DNA from 2 places in the Brevibacillus agri genome. Region 1 is predicted to be linked to the other one. Evidence: predicted binding sites of a transcription regulator. Region 1 holds the regulator's gene; the other holds the start of a gene.
The links. The regulator Rex, encoded in region 1, represses fermentation and respiration genes when NADH is low (regulators of the CRP and FNR family bind a similar motif). The targets are predictions, from matches to a motif close to TTGTGAAATATTTCACAA.

Region 1 (4,420 bases):
GCGCCAGCTCAGGCGTGATGTCAGCGATCGGAAAAGACGGTCCGAGCCACATCGAAAGCAGCGACGTCACCTTTTCCGGCGGCACCGCCAGGCGATAGCCGCTCCAGTCGCTGCCCGACGTATCCGCAATCGGCTGGGGCGAGACGGATGGCAGCACACTTTTCAACAGCGTCGCATGTTCATACGGCGTAAACAAAGCGTAGGGCAAGGCAGCGTGATCCTGCACCTGTCCGTCTATTCTTACGGAAACCGGCTGCTCGTGGTTACGGCTGATGGCCAGCTTGTGCCCCCCGATTTCCCCGTCGAGACTGAACGTCTCGCGTACATAGCGCCCGTTCAATGCCTGGTCGTGCATGTAAACGAGAAACGCCCGCTCTTCGTCCTGTGTCAATTGCGCAAGCAACTGCGGCACCGAATACGGCTCCTGTTTGGCTGCCGACACCTGATCGCCCCCTGTCCCGGCAGCCGAATGAATCCATTCACCTGCAGAACCGAGCGCCATCCCCAGACCAAACAGACCGAGAAAGATCGGGAAAAGCCACCACAGCTTTTTGGGCCGGATGTACATCTCCGTCCCCCCTGTCCCATTTTTGTCTCTAGCCTATGCTATACGGGAAGGTTTTAGAACGACACGGAAAAGTTGCTAATCATAGCTCGGGGCCGGGCGGTCATACTACTTATACACCCGCAAGGAGGTGAGCGCGTGAAGTCACCGCAACAAAACGCATCTCCTGACATACTTGGGTTTTTGCTACAGGAATACCGCGTCTCCTGGGCTGGATTGTCTTCTCCATTGCGTCAACTGTCGCACACACCCACACTGCATTTTCGCCATCATCCCCTGACAGAGCTGTGGCGAAAATGAGCACGGCATGTAGTACCCATATTCCCCTACCTACACCTACACTCCCTTACTCCTGTCCCACACCAGACAGGAGCCTTTTACCGTTTCAACTGCTGGAACACGCGGTTCGCTTCGTAAATCGCCCGCTCCTCGTCAATCGTGAGCAGCTTGTGGTTGCGCATCAAAAATTTGCCCGCAACAATCGTATCTTTGACGTCGCGGCCATTTGCGGCATAGACGACATGGGAAATCGGCTCATGCGCCGGGTGGAAATGGGCTTGATGGCTGTCGAGAACGATCAGGTCAGCCTGCTTGCCTACCTCGATGCTGCCGAGCGTGTCCGCCTGGAATACGCCGTCTGCGCCGTAGCGTGTCGCCATGCGCAGCGCTTCCTCGGCTGGCACCGCAACCGGATCGTTGTTTACACCTTTGTGCAAAATCGCCGCGAGCTTCAGTTCTTCAAACAGGTTGAGGTTGTTGTTGCTCGCCGAGCTGTCTGTGCCAAGCGAGACGCTCACGCCTTTTGCCAGCATTTTTGGCACAGGCGCAACCCCGCTCGCCAGTTTCAGGTTGCTCACGACGTTATGGGAAACTTTCACTTGATAGTTTGCCAAAATGTCAATCTCTTCATCCGTCAAATGTACGGCGTGCGCAACCAGCGTAGGACGGTTGAACATGCCAAGCTTCTCCAGGTGAGCGACTGGACGCAGGCCGTAGTCTTTCTCGTTTTGCCCGACTTCCCAGGCAGTTTCGGACATATGAATGTGTAGCGGCAAGGACAGCTCGTCCGCTTTTTCGATAATTTGCGTAATGAACGCAGGCGAGCACGTGTACGGCGCATGCGGCGCCATCATGACGGTGATGCGGCCGTCTGCCTGGTTGTGCCATTCTTTGGCAAACGCAGTCGCGTCGCGCAGCTTGGTTTGTCGCTCTTCCTCGGAGCACAGGCCGATCATGCCGCGGCACAGGCGAGCGCGCATGCCGGACGCCTCGACAGCCTTGGCTACCTCATCCATGTGATCGTACATATCCACGAACGTAGTGGTCCCTGTGCGGATCATTTCGATCAGCGACAGTTGCGTGCCCCATTTGACGGAATCGGCGGTAAATTGCGCTTCCAGCGGCCACATTTTTTCTTCCAGCCACTGCTGCAGCGGCAAATCGTCGGCATAGCCGCGCAGAAGCGACATGCCCGCGTGTCCGTGCGTGTTAATCAGACCTGGCAGGATGAAGTCGCCTTTTTGGTCGATGACTTCATCGTAGCCGGCGTCGGAAAGATCCTCAGGCGTCGGTCCTACATACGTGATCTTGTCGCCCTCGAAAGCGACCGCTCCGTCGTGGATCACTTCATTTTGCTCGTTTACCGTAATCACTGTTGCGTGGATGAGGATAGTTTTTTTCATGGTTACACTCCATTCTTACGTTAAGTAATAGGCCAGGCTCTGCAAATTGGATGTCACATCCGCATAGTGAATGCGCACATCTTTTTTCGCGCGAATTGTCGTAGGAGCAAAATTCAAGATTCCCTTGATACCCGCTTGAATCAACAGATCACATACGGATTGCGCTGCCGGCGCAGGGACGGTAATGATCGCCAACTTGATCTCTTTTGCTGCGATCGTGTCCGCCAGCTCGTGCAAGGGCTGGATCGGGATACCCGCCACTACTTTTCCCAGCTTGCCGGGATCGTTGTCAAAAATGGCCGCAATCCGCATGTTATCTTTTAAATAAGCGTTGTAGTTGCTGATCGCATGCCCCAAATGGCCTGCTCCTACCAGAGCGACGCGAACTTCCTCTGTCAGCTTCAAAATCTGCCGTATTTTTTCCACCAGGTAATTGACGTCGTAGCCAATCCCTTTTTTCCCGAAATCGCCGAAGGTAGCCAGGTCTTTTCGGATTTGGGCTGGATTCACATCCAAATTTTTGCCCATTTGCTGGGAGGAAACAGTGGTCACCTCGTTTTGCTGCAAATAGCTGAGGTAACGCAGATAAATCGGCAAACGGCGGACGACCGCTTCCGAAATCTTTTCGTGTTTAGCCACGTTCGGTCTTCCCCCTATTTCTTTTGCTTGAATACCCTGTAATCTTTCCCATTGGACAAAATGACGATCGAGCCGTCCCTGCCTGTTACATACGTCTCCGCCCACGATTCGCCCAACCGCTCCAGCACCTCGGACTGGCCGACCTCGCTGCGCTCCTTGCCTGTCTGGATGACCGCAATCTGGGGGTCGACCCGCGTCAGAAACGGCTGAGAGGTGCCTTGATTGCTCCCCTGGTCGCCGACCTTGAGCACTTCCGCCTTGAGCTGGTCCGGATGGCGCTCAATCAGGCGTTCCTCGGCTTTTTCGTTGATCCCGCTCGCAAACAAAAACCGCAATTGGCCGTGCTTGAGCAAAAAGACGAGCGAATTGTTTTGCGGAGACAAAAACAGCGGTTCGCTCGGCAACAAAGCCTCCAGCGTGACGTCGGTATCGAGAATGAGCTCCTGATTTTCCTCCAGCTCTTTCTGCTTCGGAACCTTGTGGAGCGGGACGAACTGGCGGATCGAGGGCGAAATCAGCTTGGGCAAAATGACCGAGTCGATGATGATTTGCTGGCTTAAAAAAGGGTATCCTCCTGCATACTCGGGCTGATCGTTCGTCAAAACGAGATAGTCGAGGCGCGTCACCTTCGCGGCAGACAGATGCGCGGACAACGTGCTCCAATCCTCCGCGCTGCCTGTATCAATCAGCATCGTTTTTCCGCCCGGCATCCGCACCAGCGTGCTTTCGCCATGAGGAAGCGCCCAATACGTAATGACAAGACCCGTAAACTCCTCCACGCGCTCGGTAGCAAACGGGTCGTCTACCTTCACGGCTTCCTGCAAATGGTTGTCGATCGAGCACGAGCACAGCAAAGCCACACACGTGACGAGCAACAGCCAGGCCCGCTTTTTTTTCCATAACATTTATTTTATCACCTAAATCCCTGCTAGACTATTGCTTCATTTTATGAATCTGACAAGGATTGCATACTAAGGAACGGCGCAATCCGCTCACGCAGCGTCGCCCAGGAGCCGGTTTCGACCTGGAACGGCGGGAGCGATTGCAAAAACGAACGGCCGTAGCGCGATTCGACGACACGCGTATCGAACACGACCACGACGCCGCGGTCCAAATGGTGACGGATCAACCTTCCGACCCCTTGCTTGAACAAAATGACAGCCTGCGGCAGCGACAGCGACATAAACGCGTTTTTCCCCTCGGCCTTGAGCGATTCGGCGCGTCCCTGGTAGACAGGGTGATTCGGCGGCGTAAACGGCAGCCGTACGATGACCAGACTGCTCAGCCACTCGCCCTGGATGTCCACGCCTTCCCAAAAGCTGCTCGTCCCAAGGAGCACGCTTCTCTCCATCGTCCGAAACAGGCGCACCAGCTTGCTGCGGTTGTTGCTGTCGATGCCGTGCCCGAACAGCGTGTACGGCTCTGCCTCCTCGGCCAGCCGCTCCTTCATGGCCTGGTACACCAGCCGCAGCATCGAGTGCGACGTGAACAGGATCAACGTTCTGCCCTTCGACGCCACGACGATATCGACACA
Region 2 (4,420 bases), 620 kb from region 1:
CTCCTACCCTTCTTTTACCCTCTGCCGACGATCATCGCTTTGCGAACGCCGGGGATTTCTTGCAAGCTTTCCAGAAATTCCGTGCTGGATACGCGCAGGTTGGCCATATCGACAGACATGGAAATGTTGGCAATCCCTTGCAGCGGAATCGTCTGGTTGATCGTCAGCACGTTCCCGCCTTGTTCTGCTACGTACGTGAGCACCTTGGACAAATAACCGGACATGTGCTCCAGCGAAAACGTGATCGTCATGATCTTTTCGCTCATCATGGCATTGAAGGGAAAGATACCGTCCTTGTATTTGTAAAAAGCACTTCGGCTCAGTCCCACCCGCTCCACTGCCTCATTCACGGTGTCCACTTCGCCGGATTCCAGCATCTTTTTCGCTTCGATCGTCTTCACGATAGATTCTGGTAAGATGTCAGATCGTATCAAGTAGAACTTCTCTTCCCGTTTCACCGTCGTGTCCTCCTGAGAAAAACAGTTGTTTCTTCATAGAGGACATTATAACGGATACCGTCCGCTGTGACAATCCTTGAACGCCAATTTTTTTCACCCAACCTGATTCGGTTCACTCGGGTTACATGAGCTTGGCGCGCTTCGCGCAAACTAAAAGCGGTTGAGGAAGAGGAGGTGAAAGACAGATGGCAGGACGCGGAAAGTCGGACAAATCAGAGCGCCGCAACAATCACCCGGCCGGGAAGCCGAGCAGCCTGGATCAGTTTGGCGCTGATCTGCGCGGCAAAAAAATGGCGCAATCCCCGAACATCGTCGAAGATCCGAGCGGCAACAAATAAGTCCGCCAGAGTGATCTGCACCTTTGCTCGCTGAAATAGGAAAAACCCGGGATGCCAGATCCCGGGTTTTGTGCGTGTTACTCGTATGAATTAGTAGGCCAGCGAGGACAGGCCGTTGATATGAGTCAGGTAGCGCACGTTGCTCGCTTCCTTCATCAAGGTAGCTGGCAAGCCTTTCAGCTTCAGTTGGCTTGCGCCGATGGTGCCGATGGCGTCTTTGCGGCCCAGGCTGCCCAGCGTACCGGAGAATACCGGCTTGAACGTGTCCATTTTGGAGCCGTTGAAGTGCGCGAACAGGTTGTAGCCCACCACTTCGCCCATTTGCCATGCCAGTTGCGCAGTCGGCGGGTATGGACGGCCTTCTGGTCCCATCACGACCGCGCTGTCGCCTGCGAGGAATACTTCTGGGTGAGAAGTGGATTGCAAGTATTCGGTAACGGTTGCACGGCCGCGATTTACTTCAATGCCGCACTCCGCCACTACGCGATTGCCTTGCACGCCGCCTGTCCAAACCATTGTTTTGGTTTCGATGGTGTTGCCGTCTTTTAAGCATACCGTCGTTTCTTTCATTTCAGTTACCGGAACGCCCGTCAGGAACTGAACGCCGCGTTTTTCCAGGCTTGTTTTCGCACGCTCTACCAGGTCAGGGGCAAAGCCTGCGAGGATGGATGGTCCTGCTTCTACACAGTAGATGGACAGGTCTGCAAAATCTACGCCGTATTTGCGGCACAGGTTCGGCAGCATGTCGGCGAACTCGCCAACCAGCTCGATCCCGGTCAGGCCGCCACCGCCAACCACGAAGGTGGCATCTGCCTTGTTTTTGCTCTTGCTGTACTCTGCTACGCGCTCTTCGAGGTGCGCGCGCAGACGGTTTGCTTCCTCTACCGATTTCAGCGTGAAGCTGTACTCTTGCAGGCCAGGAATGCCGAAGAATGCCGTCTCGCTGCCCAGCGCGATTACCAGTGCATCGTATTTGATAGACTCGCCGCTCGCCAGCGTCACACGCTGCGATTCGAGGCCGATTTTTTCCACAGTATCAATCACGAGGTTGATATCTTTGCCGCGCAGCAGTCTTTCCAGTGGCAGCGCCACGTTTTGCTCAGACAGGTTTCCTACTGCCAAGCGGTGCAGCTCCGTGATGATTTGGTGCGTAGGGAAACGGTTCACAACCGTGATCGTCGCTTCTTCAGCCGTCATGTGTTTACGTGCAGTCAAAGCGGACAGCAATCCGCCGTAGCCGCCGCCCAAAATGAGAATATGCTTCGCCATGCCCAATCCTCCGTCCTTGTCTCTCGTAGGTTATCGTAATTAGCGTTTTTGCTGCTGGCGCTCTGCCAAAACTTCCAGGAATGCCTGGGCGAAACGCAATGTTTTTTGTACTTGCGGGTCTTTCAGCATTTTGAGCATGCCAAACAAACCGATAGTGGATTCCTCCGCGTGCGCGCGGTCGTTTGCTTCGATCGCCGCTTGTGCGATGCCTTTTGCCTTGTCAGAGATCGGCTTGACGAACTCTTCCACGCCGCCCTTGATGTCTTCGATGAGCACTTGGTCGTTGGCTACGGTTTGTACCAGGTCGTACGTTTTGGTGAGGATGGTTGTCATCTCGGCCAGCTTCGGCAAGTTTGCCACCAACACATTCAGGGATTCTTGAATTTCTGGCTTCATCAACTGATCGAGTACATCCATTTGCTGCTCAGGTGCCAGGGTAGCGGTGCTTGCTACTTCCGCCTGAGCTTGTTGCGTGGTTGTTTGAGACATAGAAAAACGTCCTCCTTTGCTTTGGAATAGAGGCCTTCTTTCTCGATGCCTGTTCATACGAGTAACGGCCGCCATTCTCCCAAAATACCGAAAAGCCTATGTGCTTGTAATATTTTTCACAAACTGAAGCAACACAACAGCGTAGAATAATCAAAAGTGCAAGATTTCACAAAGTGATATTCAGGAAAGCGTACAAAACAAATCCACCAGGTGAACAGGCTCGATTCAGAACTCTATGTACTCTACTATATACCTTCTTCGCGGGAACAGCAAAGGAAAAAAAACCGCTTCCTCAGGAAGAAGCGGCAGACGTGAGTTTTTTATAGTAATCTTTGATGAGTTGGTGATGCTTTTCATTGATATCCGTAAAAATCAACTCGATCACGGTTTGCTTGTCGTCGAAAGTTTTCTCCACGATTTTTGCCATCATGACGATTTCCTGGCCAGTCGACGGAACTGTGAACGAGAGGTGGAGAAACTCTCCCTTTGCCACGTAGCCTTCTGTGCCGAGAATAAGCCGTGTGGGGGAAAGCTTCAGCAGCACAGCCTCTCCTTTTTCCTCGATCGGCCTTGCCCCCATCACCTTGTACGGGACGCGGATGTCGATTCCCGGGGAGATGGGCTCCTGCTTGCGGCCTGCCACAATCTCGACGCCGACGCTGACCGGAACCATCGCCAACAGCTTGATTGGCCAGACCGTTTCTTCTGAAATGACTTCCAGATCAATCGTGTTAATAGCCGCATCCGATTCCCACCGAACACGTACCGTTGATCCGAGCAGTTCGGTCCTTGCTTCGGCCTTCATCTCAAGAGAGACAACGAGATAACTGCTTTTGACATGCTCTACCATTACTTGAATGGGCGCTTTGACCTGTCTTGAGATCATCATCGGCAAAGAAGCACCGCGTTGGAGGCGTTTGTCCGCCATGAAAGGGGTAAGGGATGGGATATCAATCATTTTTGTTTGTCACTCCACAAAGTCAAACTCTAATTTGCCAATCCGAACGGTATCCCCGTCTTTTGCGCCGTGCTTGCGCAATGCCTCGTCCACGCCCATGCTGCGCATCTGTCTTGCGAAGCGCTGAGCGGCGTCATAGCTGTTGAGGTTCGTCATGCGCACCAGCTTCTCGATTTTCTCGCCGCTGACCACGAACACATCGTTGTCGCGGGTAATCTCGAATGGCTCCGGCTCTTTTTCCGCCCGGAACACCACGCGCTCTTCCACTTCTACAACTTCCTCGACCGTCGGCTTGTCCGGAATCGTCGAGAGCATGTCGCCTATCGCGTACATCAATTCCTGGACGCCTTGTCTGGTCGCTGCCGAAATCTCAAACACGTTGACATCCGGCACTTTTTCCTTGAAGCGTCGCAAGTTTTCCGCCGCTTCCGGCACGTCCATCTTGTTGGCCGCGATAATTTGCGGACGCTCCTCAAGCTTCAGGTTGTAGAGCTTCAGCTCGCGGTTAATCTGCAAGTAATCTTCGTAAGGATCGCGTCCATCCACCCCTGCCATGTCGATGACGTGAACAATCAGGCGGGTGCGCTCCACGTGGCGCAGGAATTGGTGGCCAAGCCCCACACCTTCGTGCGCGCCTTCAATCAGCCCCGGCAAGTCAGCCATGACAAAGCTCTGCTCGCCCAAATCCACGACACCCAGATTCGGCGTCAACGTCGTAAAATGGTACGCTGCGATCTTTGGCTTCGCCGCAGTCACACTGGAGAGCAGTGTCGATTTTCCGACGCTCGGATAGCCAACCAGACCGACATCCGCAATCAGCTTCAGCTCCATGACGATGTAGCGCTCCTGGCCCGGTTCTCCGTTCTCCGAAATATGTGGGGCGGGATTGGACGAATTGGCAAAACGGA

Region 2: a site for Rex is predicted at 2,659-2,676, ahead of BA6348_RS19725 (DUF1641 domain-containing protein). Genes of this name have one in related genera too.

Annotation. Positions count from the first base shown of each region.
Region 1 covers NZ_CP026363.1:3,390,566-3,394,985, forward strand. The annotation lists gene BA6348_RS16550 (hypothetical protein) at 1-568, opposite strand, end outside; gene BA6348_RS16555 (amidohydrolase) at 943-2,247, opposite strand; gene BA6348_RS16560 (redox-sensing transcriptional repressor Rex) at 2,263-2,886, opposite strand; gene BA6348_RS16565 (ComEC/Rec2 family competence protein) at 2,901-3,791, opposite strand; gene dinG (ATP-dependent DNA helicase DinG) at 3,833-4,420, opposite strand, start outside.
Region 2 covers NZ_CP026363.1:4,005,819-4,010,238, forward strand. The annotation lists gene BA6348_RS19715 (ACT domain-containing protein) at 15-458, opposite strand; gene BA6348_RS26855 (hypothetical protein) at 644-796, shown strand; gene BA6348_RS19720 (NAD(P)/FAD-dependent oxidoreductase) at 887-2,065, opposite strand; gene BA6348_RS19725 (DUF1641 domain-containing protein) at 2,105-2,554, opposite strand; gene BA6348_RS19730 (PilZ domain-containing protein) at 2,847-3,512, opposite strand; gene obgE (GTPase ObgE) at 3,522-4,420, opposite strand, start outside.